3 linked regions of the Stieleria varia genome follow. The protein of the gene in region 2 interacts with the protein of the main gene of each other region in a pairwise test. Links are inferred from orthologs where the notes say so. Each region holds a gene or a part of one and is shown on either strand. Other genes may lie near its edges.

Region 1 (4,650 bases), 3.5 Mb from region 2 along the record:
TGACGGTAACTTGTCTGAAATTGGTCCAAAAATCGCAGCGAGTGCCGGATCTTCGCTGGTCTGCCAAATCGACTTTCGTGTATGCATTCAATTCGCCGGACCTAGCACGAACCGATCAGGTAACAGAAAACTCGCAGGAGAAAACTGGCAAGAACCAACTTGGTGATGCGAACTTCCGCATGACCCTTGGGCAGAGACGGTGAAGGAATCATCCACTGCCTGCATACCCATTCACAATCCGAAGCGTCATCCGCCGACCGCCGCAATTCGCCATCGAAACGATGGCGGGTTTGAGGAATCGGCGCTGTCGTTTTTTCATTTACATACGATTCTACAATGTCGTTTTTTGAACGAGTAGCTGACGCTGGCAGCATCATCTTTGGCGGCCTGTTTCGGTCGTTTGATCGCACCGTTACATCGATCTTTGGGTCCGCCAATGCTCGCCAAGTCACGCGGCTGCGTGCTCGGGCGAACCAGATCACGGAACTGGAACCCAAGTACGCCGCGATGAGCGACGATGAGCTGCGTAATCAGACCAACGTATTGCGAGGGCGACTGCGCGCCGGCGAGACGTTGGACGACATCTTGCCCGATGCGTTCGCCGTGTGCCGCGAGGGAGGCAAGCGTTTCCTAGGCATGCGCCACTACGATGTGCAATTGATCGGCGGCATGGTTCTGCATGAAGGCAACATCGCCGAAATGGTCACGGGGGAAGGAAAAACGTTGGTCGCGACCTTGCCCGCCTACCTGAACGCGTTGGAGGGCAAGGGCGTCCATGTGGTCACGGTCAACGATTATCTGGCTCGTCGTGACATGGAGTGGATGGCTCCGCTGTACATGAACCTCGGATTGACCGTCGGCGCGATCCAATCGGGGATGTCGACTGGTGAAAAGCAAGACATTTACAAACGCGACATCACGTACGGAACCAACAACGAATTCGGTTTCGATTACTTGCGTGACAACATGCGCCCGGCCGCGAAAGGCGACGACCGTTTTCCGCCCGAAGCCCAGCAGTGCCAAGGGCCGCTCAACTACGCGATCATCGACGAAGTCGACAATATTTTGATCGACGAAGCCAGGACGCCGCTGATCATCAGCGGACCGTCCGATCAAGACATCGGGCGGTACGCCGATGCGGACCAAGTCGCCCGCCAACTTAAAAAGGAAGAACACTTCACCGTCGATGAAAAGCAGCACAATGTGACGCTGTCGGATGAGGGTGTACGTGAAGCCGAACGGCTTGCCGGCGTCGAAAGCTTTTACACTGCGGGCAACATGGAATGGCCGCACCTGATCGACAACGCGCTCAAGGCCCACCACCTCTATAAAAGAGACGTCAATTACGTCGTCAAAGACCGCCAGATCGTGATCGTGGACGAGTTCACGGGTCGCTTGATGGACGGTCGTCAATGGAGCGACGGCCTGCACCAAGCCGTCGAGGCAAAGGAAGGCGTTCCGATCAAGCCGGAAACGCAAACGTTTGCCACCGCGTCGCTGCAGAACATCTTCAAGATGTACAAGAAACTGTCGGGCATGACCGGTACCGCGATGACGGAAGCCACCGAGTTCATGAAGATCTACAAGCTCGATGTGGTCGCCATCCCGACCAACAAAGTCCTGGAACGGATCGAGTATCCCGACATCATCTACCTGACGGAAAAGGACAAGTACAAGGCGCTGGCCGATGAGATCGAGCGGACCACCAAGTGGGACGTTCTGGTGATGAAGGATCGCAACGAGGGAGAATGGTGGGGCAAGATCGTCGAAGAACAAGCCGACCAGATCAAGTTCCTCTCCAAGGGAGAAAAGACTCCCGAGATGATTCCTCGCTCCAAGATCTCTGGCATTCAATACGCAGGCCGACCCGTTTTGGTCGGTACCGTCAGTATCGAAAAGAGCGAACGCCTGAGCGCCCTGCTGGAACGTCGTGGCATCAAACACGACGTGTTGAATGCCAAGCAGCACCAACGTGAAGCCGAAATCGTGGCCCAAGCCGGCCGGAAACACGCGGTCACCATCGCGACCAACATGGCCGGCCGGGGTACCGACATTATCTTGGGCGGCAACCCGGAAAACCTCGCTTGGGCGCAACTGCAACACAAATACCCCTCGCGATTGGAAATCCCCGACGAAGAATGGAATGCTCTGGTCAAAGAGATCGACGAACGCGAGCAAATGAGCGTCGAAGGAAAACACGTTCGCGAAATCGGCGGCCTGTATGTCTTGGGTACCGAACGACACGAGTCACGTCGGATCGACTTGCAGCTCCGCGGGCGCTGCGGTCGGCAAGGTGACCCCGGCGGCAGCAAGTTCTTCTTGTCTCTCGAAGACGATCTGATGCGAATCTTTGCGCCCGACTGGGTGCGTAGCTTCATGGAACGGATGGGTATGGGTGAAGGCGAAGCGTTGGAGTCCAAGGTCGTCACCCGGCGAATCGAAGCCGCGCAAAAGAAGGTCGAAGAAAGACACTTTGAAGCCCGCAAGAGCTTGCTCGACTACGACGAAGTCATGGACGAGCAACGCAAGCGAGTTTATCGCTATCGACAAAGTCTGCTCGATGGGCACAGCTCCCGGAATATGCTGCTGGATCTGATTCGAGCCCAAATCGACAAGCACGTCGAAACCTTCCTATCGCCCGACTACGGCGTGGAAAGTTTTGCGGCCATCGCCGGCTCTCGTTTTGGTTGCCAACTCGATCCACGCGATTTCCGCAACATGGACATCGACATGGCCAGCAACTACGCGGCCGAGCAAGCCGAGCGGGCTGCCGAAGTCACTGTGATGGAGACCGTGGAAGAAAATCTGCCCGCGGGAATGGAAGACGAATGGAATTGGCAAGCACTGACGTCGTGGTCCAACAAGCGTCTGGAAACCAACTATCAAGAACATCAACTCAAGAAGATGGATCGAGATGAGTTGATCGACGAACTGACCGCCAAAGCACACGCTCAAATTGAAAAGGTGGACGTCAGCGATCTTGCCCCGTTGTTGGAGTCCGACCACGGGCTGAGAAACCTGTGCGGTTGGATGCGACACAAATTCGGCATCGAAACCACGCCGGAGGAATTTCGCGATGTGGATGACCGCCGCGTCGTCGCCGACACGCTCTATCAACGTGCCGAACAAGGTTACAACGACAAAGAAAACGAGTATCCCGTCCTGGCCGGCATCTCCAAATTCACGACCAAACAGGGCACCCAAATCACCTTGGATCGCGAAGGCTTGGTCGACTGGATCGCTCGTCGCTTTTCCACCGAGTTAGCGGTCGACGAAGTCCAGATGAATCGGGACGATCTCAAGAACCAGATGATCGAGTTCAGCCGCAAAACCGGCGGCCAGTCCGAGGCGGCGTATGCCGAAGCGGACAAGAAACTCGAAGCGGTTTTCAAGAACTCCGACCCAGAAACCACCGCGTTGCTGGCCAGCGGCGGCGATGGCACCCTGGATGAACTGGTCCAGTGGATGGCCACGCAGTTGGGCTCCAAAGCGGAGAAAGAAGACTTGGCACGGATGAATCACGCCGAGTTGAAACTTGCCCTCCACGGTGCCGTCGACGATCGTTTCCACCCCGAAATGCGACGCATGGAGCGTCAGATTCTGCTCAACATCGTCGACGAAGCTTGGAAGAATCACTTGCTGACGATGGACCACTTGCGCAGCAGTGTGATGCTAAAGGGCTACGCCCAGCTTGACCCCAAAGTCGAGTACAAACGCGAAGGCATGCGAATGTTTGAAACGATGTGGGAATCGATCGGCGAGCAAGTCACCGATCTGATTTTCCGCATGGAAGCCTTCAACGAAGACTTCATCCGCAGCACGTGGGTCGATGCATCCACGCGTCACGATGAAGCCCAGTCGATTAGCAGCGCAGCGGCGGCTAGCCAACCGGCGCGATCCGCGACCGCGCAAGCCGCCGAGGCGAGCGCAAGCCAAACGCAGGAGGTCCGGGCAGAGCCGATTCGAAATCTCGAACCCAAGGTCGGACGCAATAGTCCGTGCCCCTGCGGCAGCGGCAAAAAGTACAAAGCCTGTTGCATGCGAAAGGAAGTTTAACGCCTAACCGCGATTTCAATCATTTTTCGTTTAACGCGTGCCCGTAGGGTAGGTCGAGCTGCATTGAACGTCGCCTACGGCTAATCGTTTCCAATCAAGTCCAACTTAAGATCACAGCACCAGATAGTTCCCCCATTCATCCGGAAAGGATTCCGATGATCGCCAACGCCCTCTACTTCCTCGCGCTCTTTGCCGCTTCGCCCTGGATCGCCTTTCGGATGTTTCGGCACGGTCGCTATCGTCGCGGGATCGGGCAAAAATTTTGGGGGCTTTCCCGTGACCACGCCGCTGAACTTCGCGGGGATCACGCCGATTGCATTTGGTTGCACGCCGTCAGTGTCGGCGAAGTCAACTTGTTGGGCGGTTTCATCAAAGCGTTCTCGGAGCGATTTCCCGAGCAAAGGATCGTTGTCAGCACAAGCACCGACACGGGCTACGATCTGGCCGTGGCCAAATTCGGCGCCGGCAATGTGTTCTTCTGCCCCTTGGACTTCACTTGGGCGGTGCGTCGAACGATCCGTCACCTACGTCCCAAGATGCTCTGCCTGGCCGAGCTGGAGCTTTGGCCCAACTTGATTCGTATCGCCTCCCAAA
Region 2 (3,785 bases):
CCGAGCACCATGATCAAGGTCACGCTGCTGTCCTTGAACATGCGAATGTCATCGCCCAGCGTATTGAAGGGATAGATCGAGAACACGACCACTCCGACGACGCCCAAGATCATCAGGATCAGGTAAAGCATCTGAGCCATCTCGTTCTTTGCCGTCGACAGGGCGAGTGCCCAAACCCGCGGCGCCGCTTGGCGAAACGAAACGAGAGCGGCGATCATCAAAAAGAAACCGACCGCAATCGAGACAAACGCGACCGCTTGCGGGATGCGTGGGACGGTCTGGAAGGTCATCGTCACCAAGGCTTCGTCGACTTCCTGGTTCTGGATGAACAGCTTCGATGAATCGGCTGGCAGCGGAGGCGTGTCACGATCTTCGTATCGATAGCTCAGCTTCTCGTCTGCTTGGACTTTGGTCGGCGGGCGGGTGAAATCCGCGGGGTCGGCCGCGTCGCCGATCGTGATCGTACGGTCCGACAGCAAGGTGACTTCGGCCAACTGCGTCAGGTCGTACTGAACGTCTTGCTTGAAGAAAGTACCGTCGGCCGACTCGCTGGCCGGTGGAATCCTGAGCGTCTCCGTTCGAGTTCCGTCGCCCACCAAGTGGACCTCTGGGATCGCACGCAAAAACTCCATCGGCGTGGCGACCCACAATGAACCGATCAACCCGATAACCACAAAGGAACCTGCAACTGCCAGCAGGTACGGCGAAACACCTTCACTGAGAATCCCCGCCCATTCGACGCGGGTGCGATGCCACATTCCATAGACTGTCGCAAAACCAACCACCAGCCCGGCAGCGATCAACGGCAAATACAACGACCCGGCATACTGCCCTGCTCCGGGGACGTACTGCCAACACAAAAATCCAGCGATCACGCCGCCGACAACCAACGAAGCGATCACGCCCCGCTGTGACGAGTCGGCCAGTTTTCCAAGTGGCGGGATGAACGAAAGTCCGGCCAAGATCGCGTAGAACACAATGCTGATCACTGCACCCAACAGCAGGCTGATCGCGATCGCATAGAGCGGTGTCGCCCAAATCGGCAACCACTGTGTCATCTGGCCAACCATCATGGAGGGCGATGATAAAAAGGCAGCCGGGGAGGCAAAATCGAGCCCGGCAGTGCCGAGGACGGAATCGAGACTCAGGAGGGCAGAGTTCATGGGGTCAGAAAAGAACGAAGGAAATTAGGTTTCGATCAGAGCATTGGGTGCGCACCGGTGACCCGGCAAGGAGTGTACGCAGCGATCACGCAAATGGTTTTCCCAATGCGGTCAATTGCCAGCAGATGCCCGAATCCCTAGCCCGGAATATTCATCAGCCGGCACGCGATAGCGTCCGGTTCCCGATTACAGGCGTGAGAACCGGACGCTATCGCGTGGCGGCTGATATGCGCAGACTAATTTCATGCCAACCCTCGCAAGCCGTTTCACGCAAACGTGTTGCGAAGACCGTAGTGAGTCGCGTGAATAATCCGGGCTAGCGCTGGGCTGTTCATAATTTGGGGTTGTGGCACTATGTCGCTCCGCAAGTTTCTGTCACCTCTCCCGGCGCAGCTGGTGGCGCCCTGTGAGCCTCAGACGCTAGCCGTGGGCCTGAGGCGGATTGTGGTGCCGGCCCACGGCTAGCGCCTGAGGCTCACTCTGATTGCGATGCATGGGGCAAAAACATGGACTGAAAAAACAATGCCAACACCAATGTTTTGAACAGCCCAGGGCTAGCCCACCGAAGCGAATTTCTCGCGAATCTCTGTGGGAATCGTCGCTTTGGCCAGCCCGCCGCCCGGCAACAGCTCACAGCAGACGGCCGTCATCGAGCCCTTCGCGACCATCGTTTCGTCGTTGCGAAAGGCAAAATCGTAGCGAACCGACGAGTTGCCGATTTTGCCGATCCTGACCTCGATCTGCAGTTCGTCCTCAAAGCGGGCCGCGGACACATAGTCGCATTGGGCAGAGACTCGAGGCCAAGTCAGCCTCGGGGTCGAGTCGTGGTCGGGCAAGATGGCGATTCCCAGAGACCTGAGCATCTCATGCTCGGCGACCTCCATCATCGGAAAAAATGCCGAAAAATGCACGATCCCGGCCGCATCCGTGTCCCGAAATTCGACTCGTCGTCGCGTCAAAAAGCTCATGGGCAGGGGGACTCGTGCTGTAGAGAAGGCAACCTTGTCACCGAATCCGACGAGGTCGGCAACAGTGGGGCAATGTAATGGGGACACACGAAAATGGAGCTGCCGTTCCATAAACAGGTCGGGGCGCATCAAAAAACCCGGATCTTACCCAGGCCGCAAATTAATGGCGGCCATCTCGGACCCGGGTCTTGAGACTACTGTCTTGGAAGAACACTATCCCGAAATCAGTCGCCAACGAACGGCAGCAGGGCCATGTACCGAGCACGTTTGACCGCGGAGGTCACGGCGTGCTGGCTGGCGGCAGTACAACCGCTTTTGCGGCGGCCGACGATTCTGCCCTGACGATTGATCATCTTCTTGAGCAGTTCGACGTCTTTGTAGTCGACGTACATCGGCCGCGGACGCTGGCCATCGACGAAAATCGGATCTTTCTTTTTCGCACGAGATCGGACGCGAGAACGTTTTCTCGCCCGGCTACGGGTGCTCATGGGACGTGGAGGCATTGCGGGTTCTTTCTCTTTAGGCGATCGGACAATCACGGGACACCACAGACAAAGACTCACAGCGTGAGATTGGTATCCCGAAGCGGTCGACAAGACTCGAATTTCACCCGCAAGGTGCACTCGCTCGTCGACTCGCCAATATTTCGAACCGGGGAGTATGCAGGGGCGCGGGCGGGCTGACAAGGGGAAATCCTGCCTTTGCGCAAACCATCGGCTGACCGATCGGTGAGGAGGTCCGGTGAGTTGGCCCGGCATTTGCCCTTTCCAACTGACGAATCCTTTGCCATATTCCTCACAAATTGTCGGACGCACTGGCGATCGACAATTTCACTAGCCACTGCCAACGGTGTCCTTCGCGTGTTCCCGCCACCGGGATTCGATGCCACCGATGCCAGCCAGGCCTGCGTCCCCCCCCTTCCAGCCCGGCTCGATCCGCTCCCTGTTCGCGGCGTCGTGACACCATGCGTCCAGTGCTGTCTGTGCACTCGTCGCTGACCGGTCTGGGAAACCATTTCCATGGTCAACCCCCACATAAAAAGCCACGTTCTTTCTCTCGGTTTCCTAACCAATTAATGTCGACGCGAGTGTCTGCCGCGTCCCCGAGAACTCAACAAGTATCGTGTGCCTCGCTTAGGTGAAAGTTATGAAGCTGGAGAAAGTCAGGAACATCGGTATCAGTGCCCACATCGACTCGGGCAAGACAACGCTCAGTGAACGAATTCTGTTCTACGCTGGGCGAATTCACAAAATCGAAGACGTCCGCGGTGACGGTGACGGCGCTACGATGGACCACATGGAACTGGAAAAGGAACGTGGGATCACGATCACCAGTGCCGCAACCAGCTTGCAATGGAAAGATCACCACATCAACCTCATCGACACTCCCGGCCACGTCGACTTCACCGTCGAAGTCGAACGGTCGCTGCGTGTGCTCGATGGTGCCGTCCTCGTCCTCTGCTCCGTCGGTGGTGTGCAAAGTCAGTCGATCACCGTCGACCGTCAGATGAAACGCTACCAAGTGCCCCGCATCGCGTTCATCAACAAGATGGACCGCACCGGCGCCAACCCCTTCCGAGTCACCCAACAGTTGCGTGAAAAACTCGGCGCCGAAGCGTTTCCGATGCAGTACCCGATCGGTGCCGAAGACCACT
Region 3 (3,063 bases), 4.5 Mb from region 2 along the record:
TGTCGCCAACACCTCGTGACGCAACTGCTCAAGCAACTCCTGGATGGGCATCTGCTCTGCGGTGCGCAGCCGTAGCAGTTCGTAAAGGTGCGCCTGCTCGATATACTCTTCTTCATCGAGCGGTTGCGGACGCGTCACCGCTTGCCGGCGACGAACCACAGAGGGTGGCGGATTGCCGGGACGACGAGAGTGAGTCGACATGCCATCGCGATACGTGTGAGAACATGCGTCGGGAAAAAACGCATCGGTGGATACACAGATCCAGACGAACACATTATACGCGACGGCCAGGCAACCCTGGGTCTACCAGTCGGACCCGATCAGTCCTTCATCTTGCCAAAGATCACACACGCGTTGTGGCCACCGAAGCCGAAACTGTTGCTCATCGCAATTTCGACGTTCTTTTGTTTGGGCGTATTGGGTGTGTAGTCCAAATCGCAGTCGGGATCGGGTGTTTCGTAGTTGATCGTCGGTGAAATCGTCGACGTTTCGATCGTCTTGCACAAAATCACGGCTTCGATCCCACCACTCGCACCCAAGGAATGCCCCAAGGCGCTCTTGGTACTACTGACGGACGTCTTGTAGGCGTGATCGCCAAAGACGCGTTTGATGGCCGTCGTTTCTGCTTTATCGCCCAACGGAGTGCTGGTCCCGTGGGCGTTGATGTAATCGACTTGCTCAGGTGCGATCCCCGCGTCGGTGAGCGCGGCTTGCATGGCACGTGCGGCGCCAAGGCCTTCCGGATCGGGAGCGGTAATGTGCCCAGCATCGCTGGTCGTACCGTATCCGAGAACTTCCGCGTAAATCTTCGCTCCGCGTTTCTTGGCGTGCTCCAACTCTTCGAACACCAGGACTCCGGCACCTTCGCCGAGTACGAATCCGTCGCGACCGGCGTCAAAGGGTCGGCTGGCCTTGGCCGGGTCCTCGTTTCGAGTGGACAAGGCTTTCATGTTTTGAAACGCTGCCAGTCCCATGCGAGTGATCGCCGCTTCACTGCCGCCCGTGATGACCAAATCGGTCTCGCCCAAGCGAATGCTCCGCAGCGCATCGCCCATCGCGTTGGTCGCACTTGCGCAAGCCGTTGCGACGGCGTAGTTGGGACCTTGCAGTCCGTAGGTGATCGAAATGTTACCGCCCGCTGCATTGACCATCATCTTGGGAACCGTAAAGGGGCTGACCCGATCGGGACCCTTGAACAACATCCGCTCGATCTGATTTTCGATCTCGATCAGTCCACCGATTCCCGATCCGAGGATCACGCCACAACGTGTTCGGTCCACCGAATCAAAATCGATACCGCAATCCCGGATCGCTTGGCCACCCGCGTGGACCGCGAACTGCGTGAACCGATCCAGACGCTTCTCTTCGCGTGAATCCACAAACTCTGAAATGTCAAAATCCGGGATGTCACCGGCAAAATGAACCTTGTACTTCGTTGTGTCCAGAGTCGTGATGTCGTGGATCCCGGATTCACCGGCCAACAGTCGATCCCAGAGCGTCGAGACATCGTTACCCAACGGCGTGACGGTACCGACACCGGTGATAACGATTCGTCGTTGCGGTTGCATCAATAACCTTTGATGAAAGTGTTTGGCACACACTGAACCGGTCCGCTACGACTGGAATGTCGATCGGGACTCGGAACAGAGAACTCAGATGAAGCGAAAGATTGGTCGACGAAAAAATCCTGCAGCCAAAACTGCGAGAAACCACGACCGGGCCAAGGCGACCTGGACGCTTTCAAGAAACGCCCAGGCATTCGACCTTTGACTCAGCCTTCGTCGCCTTTCGCATTCTCAATGAAATCGACGGCTTCGCCGACCTTTTGAATCTTCTCCGCAGCTTCGTCGGGGATACTGATATCGAATTCTTCCTCCAACTCCATCACCAACTCAACCGTGTCCAGTGAGTCGGCTCCGAGATCGTTGACGAAGGAAGTCTCGCGAGTGATTTTGTCTTTATCGACGCCCAATTGTTCAGCCACGATATCGACCACGCGTTCTTGGACGGTAGCCATAAGCAATCTCCAGGGGAATGTTCTGCAAAGGAATGGTGGAACACGGCTTCAGGAACTTGCCTGACGCTGCACAAAGTCGTCACGGTCGAGTGACCGTCTGACCCCAAGCAGCACCGGAGCCCGGTGTCACCGCGTGATTTCGCTGAAAACATAGGTGAAACAGTCAAAACACGTCAATACGCCGATGAAATCCCCAGGCGTCGGATCGGGCAATAGCCGACTTTGGGGGGCCGCCCAGCAGAAACCGATCCCCTTCCCCGCCCCCAGCCCAGCATCCAGCCCAACGCCGTCGCTCACTCCCACACAAGGAAAATCGCCCGTTTTTCAACAGTTCAGCAACTTTTGCTGACGCCGGGAGAAAGCCAAAGGGAATGAATCAATAATTTCATACCTTTTGCGTGACCCGTTTGTTAGTTTAGTGGGCCTGCAGAAACATCGGACGACGCGATCCTGCAAATCCGTCGCGGCACACCATTTCCACCACTCAGGGGAACCCGTTTGATGAAACTCAGCCTCTCATGCCTCATGCTGGCGCCCCTTTTGTTTGTCGGTTGCGACGCAGCCGACCCAGACGCTCAAACCATGATGCGCCCGGTGCTCAATGCCCAGCCATCGCAAGTCACCCAGACCTCGTTTCCGGCCTACGTGACCCCACAAGATATCATGACCCCGGAGGACGCGTTTTTTCACCACCACCTGACGCCACAGACCGAAGGCGTGGATTTCTTGCAGTGGCCGTTGGTCAAGAACCTGCGGGCGTTCGGCAAGTCGCTGGCCGATGCACCACTGCGATCCAGCTTGGCGACCAACTCCATCTATATCTCCGATCAACCGCGCGCCAAACCGATCCAGGAGATGGTCGATCAGTGCGCCGAGATCCTGGAACTGGAGCCGCCAAAGGTTTACATCCAACCGGGACCGCCCAATGCGTACGTCAGTGGTCTGCAGCACCCACACGCGATGGTGCTGACAAGCGACTTGCTGGAACTGTACGCGGAAACACCTGAGGAGCTTCGCTTCATCATCGGTCACGAACTTGGGCACCT

The links. The genes of interacting proteins can lie anywhere in the genome.
Region 1: the proteins of Pla52nx_RS23195 (region 2) and secA interact in binary tests that used the Escherichia coli proteins (3 or more experiments, as listed by UniProt). The link is inferred for Stieleria varia from one-to-one orthologs.
Region 3: the proteins of Pla52nx_RS23195 (region 2) and Pla52nx_RS08265 interact in binary tests that used the Escherichia coli proteins (3 or more experiments, as listed by UniProt). The link is inferred for Stieleria varia from one-to-one orthologs.

What each region holds. Positions count from the first base shown.
Region 1 is NZ_CP151726.1:3,388,889-3,393,538, reverse strand. What follows is about bases 1-4,256. They hold secA (preprotein translocase subunit SecA), read left to right. Parts: upstream 1-336; coding sequence 337-4,056; downstream 4,057-4,256. Other genes in these bases: Pla52nx_RS11255 (3-deoxy-D-manno-octulosonic acid transferase), read left to right, coding at 4,212-4,256. Also shown: more of Pla52nx_RS11255, read left to right, coding at 4,257-4,650. UniProt on the Escherichia coli protein: Required for protein export, interacts with the SecYEG preprotein conducting channel.
Region 2 is NZ_CP151726.1:6,917,292-6,921,076, reverse strand. Bases 425-3,421 are described here. They hold Pla52nx_RS23195 (acyl-CoA thioesterase), read right to left. Parts: upstream 2,132-3,421; coding sequence 1,718-2,131; downstream 425-1,717. Other genes in these bases: fusA (elongation factor G), read left to right, coding at 3,278-3,421; rpsR (30S ribosomal protein S18), read right to left, coding at 2,356-2,634; Pla52nx_RS23200 (ABC transporter permease), read right to left, coding at 425-1,163. In the rest of the region: more of Pla52nx_RS23200, read right to left, coding at 1-424; more of fusA, read left to right, coding at 3,422-3,785.
Region 3 is NZ_CP151726.1:2,390,038-2,393,100, reverse strand. Bases 395-3,063 are described here. They hold Pla52nx_RS08265 (acyl carrier protein), read right to left. Parts: upstream 2,018-3,063; coding sequence 1,772-2,017; downstream 395-1,771. Other genes in these bases: Pla52nx_RS08260 (M48 family metalloprotease), read left to right, coding at 2,543-3,063; fabF (beta-ketoacyl-ACP synthase II), read right to left, coding at 395-1,568. Outside these bases: Pla52nx_RS08275 (hypothetical protein), read right to left, coding at 1-201; more of fabF, read right to left, coding at 321-394. UniProt on the Escherichia coli protein: Carrier of the growing fatty acid chain in fatty acid biosynthesis.